DNA from 4 places in the Peribacillus sp. NPDC101480 genome. Region 3 is predicted to be linked to each of the others. Evidence: riboswitches for the same ligand, from Rfam matches in the RefSeq annotation. Region 3 holds a riboswitch; each other region holds the start of a gene.

Region 1 (3,125 bases), on a different contig from region 3:
CTGATAGCATACATTCTCCCTGGAAATATCATCACGGACAAATGACCAGTTCAAAATCGTAACAGGACCTGTAAGCATTCCCTTTACCGTCTTCTTCGTCAGTGATTGTGCGTATACACTTTCCCTGACTGTCATCGGTTCGATGAAATGGATGTCGCCGTAGATGACTGGCGGTTTCACACAGCGGGATCCATAGGATTGTACCCACCCCTTTTCTAAAAAGACGAATCCACCTAACTTATGGCCGAAGTATTCAACCATATCCGTTCGTTCGAATTCCCCATGAACAAGGACATCCAAACCGATTTCTTCTTGGATTTCGATCCACCTGCCGATTTCTTCGTTAACGAATGTTTCATATTGCGAAGCGGTCCATTCTCCTCTTTTGAATTTCCCGCGTGCTTGTTTAACATCAAATGTCTGCGGAAAGCTGCCGATCGTAGTCGAAGGAAGAAAAGGCAATTTGAAAAATGCCTGTTGATTTTGGTAACGCTCTTTAAATGGAAGCTGACGGCCGGCGGTCCTGGTTTTAACCTTTTCGACATTGGATTGTACAGTTCCGTGATTCCGGGCATTTGAATTTGCTAACGTTTGAAGCGTGAATTTATTAGCATCGACTTTTTCGGCGATTGCTTCAAAGCCTTGATTATTCCCTTTGACCAAGAGTGTGATTTCCTCGAGTTTCTCATCAGCGAAAGCAAGGGCCTCTTTCACTTCGTTTGATAGGGCGGTTTCATTACGAACGGTCACTGGCACATGAAGCAAGGAACAAGAGGGCTGAAGCCAGATTCGGTCTTCGGCTACCATTGTCTTAAGAGTCTCGATCAATTGGATTTTTTTCGATAAATCAGAAAGCCAAATGTTTTTTCCGTCAATCACACCTGCAGCAAGCACTTTGTCCTTCGGAAAGCCGAATGCTTCCAGGTTGCTTAGATTCCTCCCTTTGTCATGTACAAAATCAAGACCGATTCCTTGGACTTGTAATTCGATGACTTCCTGGTAATGTTCCACGGCATCAAAGTATGTTTGTAGCATGATGTTCAGGTTTGGTGCTGCTTCATTCAGTTTTTCATAGAGGTAAGTAACAGTTTGCATATCTTCTTTGGAAATCGATGAAACAAGTGAAGGTTCGTCCATTTGAACCCACTTCACGCCTTCTTGCTCCAACTCCCGGAGGATTTGCGTGTATAGGGGAAGCAGGCTCAGGATGATGCCAGGGATATCTTGTTTTTTGAAGCCTTTGGAAAGGGAGATGAAAGTATAAGGACCGATCAACACGGGCTTTGTTTCAATTCCTAGCTTTTCCTTGGCTTCCCGATATGCTGCAAGTGGTTTATTTTCCGTTAACGTCAGCTGTGGCACCTTTAATTCAGGGACAATATAGTGATAGTTCGTATTGAACCATTTCGTCATTTCGGAAGCGACTTCATCATTGTTTCCGCGAGCCATTGAATAATAAACGGAAAGGGGAACGCTTCCGCTTTCATAGGCTGAATAACGTTCAGGAACAAGACCGAACATTACGGACATATCGAGCATTTGATCATAGAAAGTGAAGTCGTTGACAGGAATGATATCAATGCCTCGTTTCTTCTGTTTTTGTAAGTTGCCTAAACGGATGGCTTTTAGTTGTGCCGTAAATTCTGCTTCATCGATTTTACCGGACCAGTAAGCTTCCAATGTACGTTTCCATTCACGATCTTCCCCGATTCGAGGGTAACCCAAACTACTGCTTTTCAATATTCCCATCCTCCTATATTCATTTAATTGAGCAATAAAAAAAGCATTCCTAACCGTCAAAAGAGATGGTTAGAAATGCTTAAAATAAAGAGGCATGCAAAATGCCCCTTACAATTATAAGGTCCCTAACACCTCCCTATCTCCCGTAGGTTAAAACAGTGTTGTCGAAATAGGCAGGTCTCCTGACTTAGGGATTAACATTAGCGGCGGGCCTTCCCGATCCGTTGATCAGTGGCATATTGGATGGCGCTAACACTCCCATTACAGTGGCGGGACCGTCCCGGAATTACACCGGACTTCCCTTTTAATCCTAATTTAAAATTAGGAACCTATTTCCACATATGAAATTTGACAAAACCTGCCTTGATAACTGTTTGTAGGTTAAAAATTTATAAAATAAAAACTATTATAAAAATTTAGACAATCTTAACATATCCGACCAAAAGGGTCAACATGAAAAAAAATTCAGTAAAAGTATCCGGTTATAAGGTGTGTGGGTGATAAGGATGAGGTCTGTTCCTAAAAAAGAATATATTGTTTGGACAGGGAGTATGTATAGAGGAAGTGGCGTTTTGAAATGGGGCGTGGGGGATGACTTTCTACATCTTGATTGCAGGAATCATTTTTTGCATGGTGATGAGTATTCGTACGTTATTTCTTGTTGAGTCGGGAGGAAAGAAGTTTTCTCTGGAGGATATGCTGTGGCTTGGCAATTTATATGCGACGATATTAGTTGGATTTGCACTGATTTATTTATTATACGAACTTCAGAATCATTCGGTGATTCTTGATATGGGCAATCGATTGGATGGCACTTTCTATGAACAGTTGAAGACTTCTTTTTATTTTAGTGCGATGACGATGTTTTCTGTAGGGTATGGAGATATAGCCCCGATTGGCATGGGCAGGATGATAGCTACGATTCAGGCTTTCATCGGTTATACACTGCCGGCAGCGTTCGTGATCCGGACGGTGATCGATTTGGAGCACAAAGATAGGAAGGATAAATGAAAGTTGTGTTTCTTTCGATTATTGGGTACTCTTACCATAATGAAAGAAATGGAGGGTTTAATATGACTGTTAAAATTGGAGAAAAAGCACCTGATTTCAAGCTCCCTGCAAACAATGGTGAAATGGTGTCCCTATCGGATTTTAAGGGAAAATATATTGTTTTATATTTTTATCCAAAAGACATGACGCCAGGTTGCACGACGGAGGCCTGTGATTTCCGGGACCATAATGAGCAATTTGAGGAATTGAACGCGGTCATCATTGGAATCAGCCCAGACCCAGCTGCACGTCATGAAAAATTCATCGAAAAACATGGATTGCCTTTTCTGCTGCTGGCTGATGAAAATCATGAAGCGGCTGAATCATTTGATGTG
Region 2 (3,125 bases), on a different contig from region 3:
TGAAGAAAGTTCGTCATTGCTTGAAAAACTCGCCACCTCAGAAAGTAAAATATCTTGAAGAAGTAACATTCTGCTGAATAGAAACTTTTCAAACCGACAAAATAGATAATATGAATCATTTCCTTTTGAAAGGAGCGAAAAGCATGACACCCGAGCAGGATTATACAGCAGCAAATCTGTCACCGGATTTATTGAATGAACTGAAAAGCTTTGAAAGCAAACTAGGCGAGGAAGCCAATAAAGAATTGATTGTCATCGCCTATGAAAAAGAAAAGGAAGCCTTGAATTAAGAAAAAAGACTCAAACATCCTTAATGGATGGTTGAGTCTTTTTTTGCATGTACAGTAAAAGGATGCCCAAATAATGAGCATCCCTTTTCCTTTATTACTTGCTGAATACATCCGTTAAGACCGGCACGATTTGTTTTTTACGCGATACAACGCCTTCTAAGACGGCGATGTTGTTGTTTAATGAAACGTCGTATGCTTTTTCCACTGCATAAGCCGCTTTACCAAGAGCCAAGGCAACAGAATCATTAGTCAAGATATCCGTTACGACGAATAGGAATAAGTCCAATTCCTTGACAGCGATTACCGCTTCAATCGCCGCTTCCAATTCAGCTTGCTTAGCAAGGACTTCGTTTGGATCCACAGCATTTACTTGTGCAATCTCCACTTTAGCCAATCCCATGGAAAATTCCTTTGCATCAAGTGTGATGAGCTGGGCGATCGTTTTGTCGCTCAAGTCAGCTCCCGCCTTCAACATTTCCAAGCCATATGTTTCAGCGTCGACTCCCGCAATGGCAGCCAATTCCATAGCTGCTGCAACGTCTTGCTCCGTGCATGTAGGTGATTTGAACAATAAAGAATCGGAAATGATGGCAGACAGCATAAGACCTGCGATTGCTTTAGGAACTTCAATGCCGTTTTCTTTATAAATTTTATTTAAAATGGTTGCCGTACAGCCAACTGGTTCCGCACGGTAATATAAAGGATCGCTCGTTTCGAAGTTAGCGATACGGTGGTGGTCAATAACTTCCAACACACGGACTTGGTCAATATCTTCAGCACTTTGCTGGCGTTCGTTATGATCGACCAAGATTACGCCATCAGCTTCCCCTGCAACTTTTTCCACAAGACGGGGAGCATCGAATTTGAATTGGTCCAATGCATATTGAGTTTCACCATTCACTTCACCCAGACGAACTGGTTCAGCGTTGATACCTAACTGCTTTTTCAGATCTGCATAAGCGATTGCTGAACAGATTGTGTCTGTATCCGGGTTTTTATGTCCAAAAACTAATACTTTTTCCAAGATTTTATCCCCTTTTTCATAAATATTTTTCCGCGAATCCCCTCACCGCAATAAGGGAGAGCCACCTTTACTAGACACTTTATTTTAACACAAAATCCCGTAAAATCAGCGCTTGAATTATCCATTCCCCAATAAAATCTTTCATTCCTTCACCCTCTGCCATCACTTTGTCAATAGATAAGGGTTGGTTTTTTTCAAATATATTAGTTGAATTATCATCGTATATGGCTTACGATAATATAAGCAGAAATACTAGATATTGATTACATAATCTATACCAATAACTATATATAGAATTTTTATAATCCAAGGTGCCAGTGATGGCTGAAAAGGGAATCCGGTGTAAACCCGGAACTGTCCCCGCAACTGTAAATGTGACGAAATGAGAAACCCACTGTATAGCTCTCTATACGGGAAGGACTCAAAGTAGGATGATCATGAGTCAGGAGACCTGCCTTGAATTTTTCACGTTTCTTATTCTTCGGGGATTGAGATGATGAAACGATAGTATAACGGCTATTTTTTCATGGCTCTTTTATTCTATCGTTTGATCCGCTCAATTCTTTGGGCGGTTTTTTTATTTTAGCGGAAGTTAACAAGGAGGATTATTAATGACTCAAACATATAACTATACCATAAGTGAAAATGAAACAGAAAAGAAATCCATCCAGCTTGAGATGTTATCGAAGGAATTCGAAGGCCGTCTCGATATGGAAAAGTTCAAAAAGCGTTTTACAAAATGGCTTGATCGCAAAAGTGACTCAACCGAAGAACAGGCATCAAAAAAACTGATTCAGCTCGCTCTTGAGGGTGTGGATATCGATGCTCCGGATTGGACATTCGTTGCTGCAGCAGAACTGTTGAATACAATGTATAGGGATGCACAAGCCAATCGTGGTTATGCAGGCAAGAGTTATGGCCCATTCTATGAGCTGATCACAGAGCTCTCCCAGCTTTCGGAAGGTCAGCGTTATCCAATTTACAAGCCAGAACTGCTATCTTCATATACAAAAGCGGAAATTGAGGAATTGGGCTCGGTGATCGACCCGGAAAAAGATAAATTATTCTCATACATAGGCATCTACTTATTGAACGACCGCTATCTGGCCCGCCCAAAAAAGGACAAGGTCTACGAACTGCCGCAAGAACGTTTCATGATCATCGCGATGGAAATCATGCGAATGGAAAAAACGGAGCATCGCCTGCAACTTATAAAAGAAGCATACTGGGCCATGTCCAACCTTTATATGACTGTTGCGACTCCTACACTCTCCAATGCTGGGAAAACACATGGACAGTTAAGCTCTTGCTTTATCGACGCGATTGAAGATTCCATTGATGGCATCTATCTATCAAACTACGATGCAGCAAAAGTATCTAAATTCGGCGGCGGTGTCGGCCTTTACGTTGGTAAGGTTCGCTCGCTTGGTTCTGATATCCGGGGTTTCTCTGGAAATAGTTCCGGCACGACGCCCTGGATTCGACTATTCAACCAGACAGCTGTAAGTGTCGATCAATTGGGTCAACGTAAAGGTGCCATCGCGATTTACTTGGATGCCTGGCATAAAGATATCATGAGCTTCCTCGATTTGAAGACACAAAACGGGGATGACAGATTAAAAGCCCATGATATATTTACAGGCGTTTGCATACCGGATTTATTCATGGAGGCTGTACGCGACAGAAAAGAATGGTATCTTTTCGATCCGCATACCGTCAAGCAAACCCTTGGATTTTCACTTGAAGATCTTTATGACGAGAAGAAAGGCGAAGGAAGCTTCAGGAAACATTATGCACTTGCTGTCGAGGCC
Region 3 (3,125 bases):
CAATGTCCGTAATCAGTTCAACAAGCTGTTCCGGTTCAATGCCTTCCGCCACCGGCTGACCCGGATGGGCTGTTCTTCCAACCGGTTTAGCTCCAAGAAATAAGTCGAACTTCCCTTTTCGGAAGACAATCCCGATATCATCCATCACAGCACTATAACAAGCCATCCCACACCCATTAAAACCGATGTTCAGTTCCTTGGGCATTTTCATTCCGCCAAGCACCCGGTGTATTTCGTCCGCATAAGGAATGGATTCCGCTTTTTCACCATCACAGAAATCACAGGCTTTTAGTGTCAGTACATCTCCAATCGGCGACAAAAGAAAGTTTGCTGATTGCAATTTCCCCGTTATGACTTCCGGATCCGTTGTCGGAATCTTTAAGACGATTTTATGATTTGGCGTGTATTCCATCGTTCCCTTTTCCCCAACAACTTCCGCAAGTGTCATCATTTGTTTGGGAGTGAATTGTTTATTCGCCACACCTGGACTAACGGCAAGTTCGAATACCGACTCCATTTTTTGCTGAACAATCGGCTGAATGGATTGCTTAACGGTTTGACCCTTGACTCTTGACAGGGCCTCCATTGCCATTTCAAAGGAAGCTGGCTTCTTTTCTGGTGCTTTTGTAAGTAATCCAACTCCTCCAGCGGACTCGGTTAAGGCCTCTTGATCTAATGCCCACGGTTCCGCTTCTTTTTGCAGTCGCTGATGCGGCTTCAATGTTTGCTTTTCCGAATTCAAAGTATATTTTCTCTGATAGCCTCTTGGTGTGATGATTTTGTCATCATATAAAAAGGTGGATGAATTACCGATAATGACGGTGGTCAACATTCCAATATCGTGATTCAACATATCCTGCAAATTGGTTATGACAATATCCTGCCTATCGCGATAAGCACTTTTCACCAACCCGACAGGTGTATCCGGCGAGCGGTAGCGAAGGAGAATTTTCTGTGTTTCAACAATTTGCCGGGTCCGCCTGCCGCTGCGCGGATTATAAAGTGCAATGACAAAGTCTGCCATTGCAGCTGCTTCAACCCTTTTAGCGATCAGTTCCCAAGGAGTTAAATGATCACTGAGGCTGATCGTACACGAATCGTGCATGACTGGTGCCCCGAGTAATGACGCACATGAGTTGATTGCAGAAATGCCAGGAATGACTTCAATGCCCACTCCAGTTTCTTCTTTCCAGCCTTTCTCAATCAATACTTCATAAACCAACCCTGCCATCCCGTAAACTCCGGCATCCCCACTGGAAATCACCGCCACTTTCTTTCCCAGCTCCGCTTGTTTCACTGCTTCCTGTGCACGTGATACTTCTTCAGTCATCCCCGTACTAATGATCGTTTGATCTGTAAGCAGTCCCTGAATGAGTTCAACATAAGTTTTATAACCAATGATGTAGTCACTTTCTTGAAGGGCTTCGACGGCACGTTTGGTAATGTGTTCAAAATTCCCGGGCCCAAAGCCCACGACGAATAATTTACCGTTTGTACTCATTAAGACATCTCCTTTTACGCTTTGTTCTTTGAAATACCCGTATGAGCAGGAAAATCTGGATTAGGGGTCATTTCCCCATCATTGAATTGATAGATCATCTGTGGAACAAATTCACCATCATCGATATTACTGACGATCTTCCGACCGAATTCAGGCGTTTCCACTCGATACCAGTTTCCTTGGGGATAGGCAATCACAACGCAGGCATCCTTACATCTACCGTTACAGCGTGTCCTGGTTGTATGGATTTTCAAATCAAGTCCCTTTGAAGTAATTTCATCGCGAATCGCTTGGGTTACTTCTTCCCCGCCCTTTTTCATGCAGCTGCTCCCATTACAAATCAACAGATGCGTATTTGTACCCATCAAGTTCCAAGTAGTCATCTTCTTCCTCCTGAGTTCAGGGAAAAGGCAAAATAAAAAACCTTAACATTAGAGTCAAGGTTTTAAAAAAACTATATGAATGAGAAGCCAAAGGCAAACATGCCAAATCCTTCCAAAATCGTCATAGTCCTTCTACCTTTCCCTCCGAAAAGTATCATGCAATTTTAAAAGCAGGTTTCCTGGCTTACGCTTCATTTTACTTTGTCCCTTCCCGGCATCATGCCAGTGGCTATCGACAATTTCATCAGCGTTTACAGTAGCGGGGGCTGCATCGGATTTTCACCGATTTCCCTATTATCCCTTGCTTATTCACACAAGGGCACTTTTAAAATGAAATATTTGGTTTTATTATACATTTCTAACTAACTTAATCTATCATATAACAACTTTATCAAAATTCAATAGTTTATTCCGACTGTTTAGAAAAGTTTAATAGTGTAAAACCCGTTAAAATCCTTTCCTTGCAACAAAATCCGTCCCGAAAAAAAAGATAGTGTAGCTGAAATTATTTCTTTATGGTACACTATACGAGAATTTTCAAAATAATTACATAAGTTTTATGGTGTTGAATTTCTCGGAATTCAACTTAAAAGGGAAGCCGGTGAAAATCCGGAGCGGTCCCGCCACTGTAAAGGGAAGTCCTATTACTTTAACTTTAATCCACTGTCAAATGAGATGGGAAGGATGTAATGGGATGATGAACCAAAGCCAGGAGACCTGCCATGAAACGTGAAACTGTTTCAGCCTACGAGGATGGGCGTGCGGATCAGGCAGAATGGCCCATGATTGCTTCATGCTGCAAAATTCCTGTTCATTACGCACTTCTTTCCTTTGAGAGAAGTGCTTTTTATGTTGGGCGCCGCTTTTCTTCTCAAGATTGATCAGAAAAATTTAAAAGTATTGAAAGGAGAAAGAATGAAAAGAACCAATTGGAAAATTATTTATTTTGTCATCTTATTGCTTTTTATCCCGAACCGGGCAATGGCCATGCATATCATGGAGGGCTTTTTACCCATTGAATGGGCTATATTCTGGTGGGCCGTGACGTTTCCATTTTTAATCTTGGGTTACCGGTCCATTAGGTCCAAAGTTAGGGAAAATCCAGAAACAAAAATGATACTTGGCCTATCGGGCGCATTTGTATTTATTTTATCGGCCCTAAAGATTCCTTCCGTTACGGGAAGTTCTTCACACCCTACCGGAGTTGGTTTGGGTTCCATATTATTCGGACCATTGGCCAT
Region 4 (3,125 bases), on a different contig from region 3:
CCCCGATAAGTGAGGTGATAACCCCGATCGGCAGTTCCGATGGGGCAATGACCGTCCGTGCTACAAAGTCTGCCAAAATTAAAAATCCGCTTCCTATCAGCAATGACAGCGGAAGCAAATGTTTATGATCAGGTCCCCATATCTTTCGGACAAAATGAGGAATGACCAATCCTACAAAGCCAATCGCCCCTGAAACGGCTACCGCTGCCCCTGTCAATGTCGAACCGGCTATCAAGATCCACATTTTCCGCCGCTTAACATTCACACCTAAGTGTTTTGCCCGGTCTTCCCCGAAAGTCATCGCATTCAATTCGCTTGTATTCATGATCAAGATCAACGAACCAATGATAAAAAACGGCAAAATGATTGCAATATAATTCCATCCGCGCATTGAAACGCTTCCCATCAGCCAGCCGATGATTTGTCTTAATTCATCACCCGTCAGCGCAATCATCAATGAAATGAAGGCACTTAAAAACGAGCTGAAAATGATTCCCGTTAAAATGATCGTTTCCACTTTCATCGATCGATCCATTTTTTTTGCAAAAGTCAATACGCAGAGCATCGTGAGCACTGAGCATAAAATGCTCAATGCCGGAAGAGTGTATAAACCGATGAACGGCAGTGATATATTCAAGAATATTGTCAATACGGCGCCGACCGATGCTCCTGATGAAATACCTAATGTGTAAGGATCAGCGAGCGGGTTCCGGAGCAGTCCCTGAAATGCCGCACCCGCAATCGCCAGCGATGCCCCGACCAACCCCGCAAGCAACACACGCGGCAAGCGGATGTTCATCACGATATTCGTCAGCATCACATCCGGATCAGCGGAAATCGGCAAATGAAAGATCTCCTTGCCGATTATTTGTAAAAGTACGGGAATCGGTACTGACACCGAACCAAAGGAAATGCCTACCGTCATTGCGAATAACAAAATTAAAAACGCAATCAAATAGGCAAACGTCCATTTAGTTGTTAAATTGGTTCGGATAGACTGATTTGGCAAGTTCCTCTACTCCCTCTATCAAGCGTGGACCGGAACGGGTCACCAAGTCAGAATGGACATCAAAGACTTGGCCATTCTTAACAGCATTTACGTCTTGCCATCCTTTTCGGCCCTTCACTTCATTTGCTGAATCTTTCGTATAATAACCATAAGTTGTAATGATGACATCAGGATTTGCAGCAATCATCGACTCTTCATCAATCTTTGCCCAACCGTCCAAGTCAGCAGCAGCATTATCCGCTGAAATAATAGTAAGCATCTCATTCATGAAAGTATTTTTTCCCGGTGTGTATATTTCCGGTGAAGGCGAAACTTCCACTAAAACGGTCTTCCTATCCTCTTCCTTTACGGATTTGGCTTTTTCCTCGATATCCTTAAGCTTCGTTTTCATATCCGCAACGATTTCGTTTGCCTTGTCATGTTCACCCGTTGCCTGTCCAATCATTTCAATAGACTCATAGACTTGGTCAAAGCTTTGTGCATCATTGACTACGAGGACATCTATTCCAGCATCCTTAAGCTGCTGTAAACCCTCATTCGAATTATGGGCACTTGATGCATGGGCAAGAACAAGGTCAGGCTTCATGGAGACAATCAGCTCCGTGTTCATTTCCATTCCGCCAACTTTTTCAATTTCTTTCGTTTCTTCCGGGTAATTATCATTATCGGAAACACCAATGACCTTTTTACCCAAACCAAGTGCAAAGACCACTTCCGTATTACTTGGTATTAACGAAACGATTTTCTTCGGTTTTTCTTCTATCGTTACTTTTTCCCCAGTTGCATCTTTAATCGTAATCGGGAAAGCTTCGTGTTGAGCATGTTTCGTTTGCTGCTGTTCTTTTCCTTCATCAGTAGCTCCACTGCAGCCGACCATCATGCCTGCAGTAAGCAACATCAACAATATCAGACCAAAAATTTTCTTCATTTTCATTCCCCACAATCTTTTTATTTAATTTCTTTCACCCAATAATCCCGGAAGATGCACCCAAAACAAAAAGCACCTCCCGTTAAACGGAAGGTACTTGTATGGCAACAATATCATTACGGACTTCTTAGGGTCTGCCACACACCTTCCCATCCGCGTAGGTTACAGGTGTACGAATTTTGGCAGGTCTCCTGGCTCATGGTCATCGTCAACGGCACCTTCCCATATTTCATACAGTGGTACACAGCCGTCAGCTCCCATATACAGTGGCGGGACCGCGCTGGCATTTCACCAGCTTCCCTTTTAAGTCATTACGACACCAAATCGTTCATATGTATATAATTTTCATTGCCTTCATTATACACCATGTAAGAATCTATTATTATATGATTTTTCTGAACAGGTTCGAAATGACCCTTCCACACTCAATGATTTGAAGCATTTTCAATCAATGTCGCAAACCCATCGACTGATAAACCGGGTGAAATCCGAACTCGATGCAGGGCATGCATCCCTTGTTCCCTTGAAGCTCCCCCAGGTTCGGTAGTGACTGCCATCTTGTATCCGGCTTCATCTGACAGCCTGAGAGTCTCTTCGTTATACCGGCCAACCGGATAGGAAAGCACTGTCGTGTCCTGGTCGAGAATACGGTCGAATAGCTTCTTAGACTGGACCATTTCAGCTTCTTGCTGCTCTGCCGTCATGCGGTTCAGCTCCAAATGGTTGATAGTATGGCTTTCAATCGAAATCCCATTCCTGCTCATCTCCATCATTTGATTTTCAGTCAGGTGATGACCTTTATCAATGGACTTCCCGATCATGAAGACAGTTGCTTTCATATCATTTTCTTTTAATATCGGGAAAGCCTCCGTGAAGTTATCTGTATAGCCATCATCAAAAGTAAGCCAGACACACTTCTCACTTGGTATCCGATTCTCGGTTAAAACGAGGAATGCCTCTTCAGGAGATAATGTATAGTAGCCATTCTCCCGAAGCCAAGCCATCTGTGACCGGAATTCCTCACTTGGAACCCGAAGGCGATTACCTTCAGAAATGCTGTGATACATCAAGATTGGAAGCTGGACGGCGGGCTCGGCCGTTATCCAGTCTCCCGTATCGATCTGGCCCTCCAATTCCTGCCCTGCCCCATTATCCGCCGCTTCGACCACTTCGATGTCATCTTCCGCA

What was found. Region 3 has a riboswitch for cobalamin ahead of ACQKMF_RS08910 ((2Fe-2S) ferredoxin domain-containing protein). Riboswitches for the same ligand answer to the same signal wherever they lie in the genome.
Region 1: it holds a riboswitch for cobalamin, as region 3 does, so the genes downstream of both, metE (5-methyltetrahydropteroyltriglutamate--homocysteine S-methyltransferase) here and ACQKMF_RS08910 ((2Fe-2S) ferredoxin domain-containing protein) in region 3, are expected to answer to the same signal.
Region 2: it holds a riboswitch for cobalamin, as region 3 does, so the genes downstream of both, ACQKMF_RS22005 (ribonucleoside-diphosphate reductase subunit alpha) here and ACQKMF_RS08910 ((2Fe-2S) ferredoxin domain-containing protein) in region 3, are expected to answer to the same signal.
Region 4: it holds a riboswitch for cobalamin, as region 3 does, so the genes downstream of both, ACQKMF_RS11870 (ABC transporter substrate-binding protein) here and ACQKMF_RS08910 ((2Fe-2S) ferredoxin domain-containing protein) in region 3, are expected to answer to the same signal.

The regions. Positions count from the first base shown of each region.
Region 1 covers NZ_JBNNSB010000008.1:4,746-7,870, reverse strand. The annotation lists gene metE (5-methyltetrahydropteroyltriglutamate--homocysteine S-methyltransferase) at 1-1,749, opposite strand, end outside; cobalamin riboswitch at 1,896-2,088, opposite strand; gene ACQKMF_RS22425 (potassium channel family protein) at 2,332-2,751, shown strand; gene bcp (thioredoxin-dependent thiol peroxidase) at 2,814-3,125, shown strand, end outside.
Region 2 covers NZ_JBNNSB010000007.1:237,647-240,771, reverse strand. The annotation lists gene ACQKMF_RS22020 (SulP family inorganic anion transporter) at 1-58, shown strand, start outside; gene ACQKMF_RS22015 (hypothetical protein) at 144-290, shown strand; gene ACQKMF_RS22010 (manganese-dependent inorganic pyrophosphatase) at 385-1,314, opposite strand; cobalamin riboswitch at 1,607-1,787, shown strand; gene ACQKMF_RS22005 (ribonucleoside-diphosphate reductase subunit alpha) at 1,926-3,125, shown strand, end outside.
Region 3 covers NZ_JBNNSB010000002.1:268,084-271,208, forward strand. The annotation lists gene cobJ (precorrin-3B C(17)-methyltransferase) at 1-1,501, opposite strand, end outside; gene ACQKMF_RS08910 ((2Fe-2S) ferredoxin domain-containing protein) at 1,516-1,884, opposite strand; cobalamin riboswitch at 2,037-2,226, opposite strand; cobalamin riboswitch at 2,428-2,623, shown strand; gene ACQKMF_RS08915 (hypothetical protein) at 2,607-2,765, shown strand; gene ACQKMF_RS08920 (energy-coupling factor ABC transporter permease) at 2,800-3,125, shown strand, end outside.
Region 4 covers NZ_JBNNSB010000003.1:129,361-132,485, reverse strand. The annotation lists gene ACQKMF_RS11875 (FecCD family ABC transporter permease) at 1-1,009, opposite strand, end outside; gene ACQKMF_RS11870 (ABC transporter substrate-binding protein) at 972-1,943, opposite strand; cobalamin riboswitch at 2,102-2,276, opposite strand; gene ACQKMF_RS11865 (polysaccharide deacetylase family protein) at 2,363-3,125, opposite strand, start outside.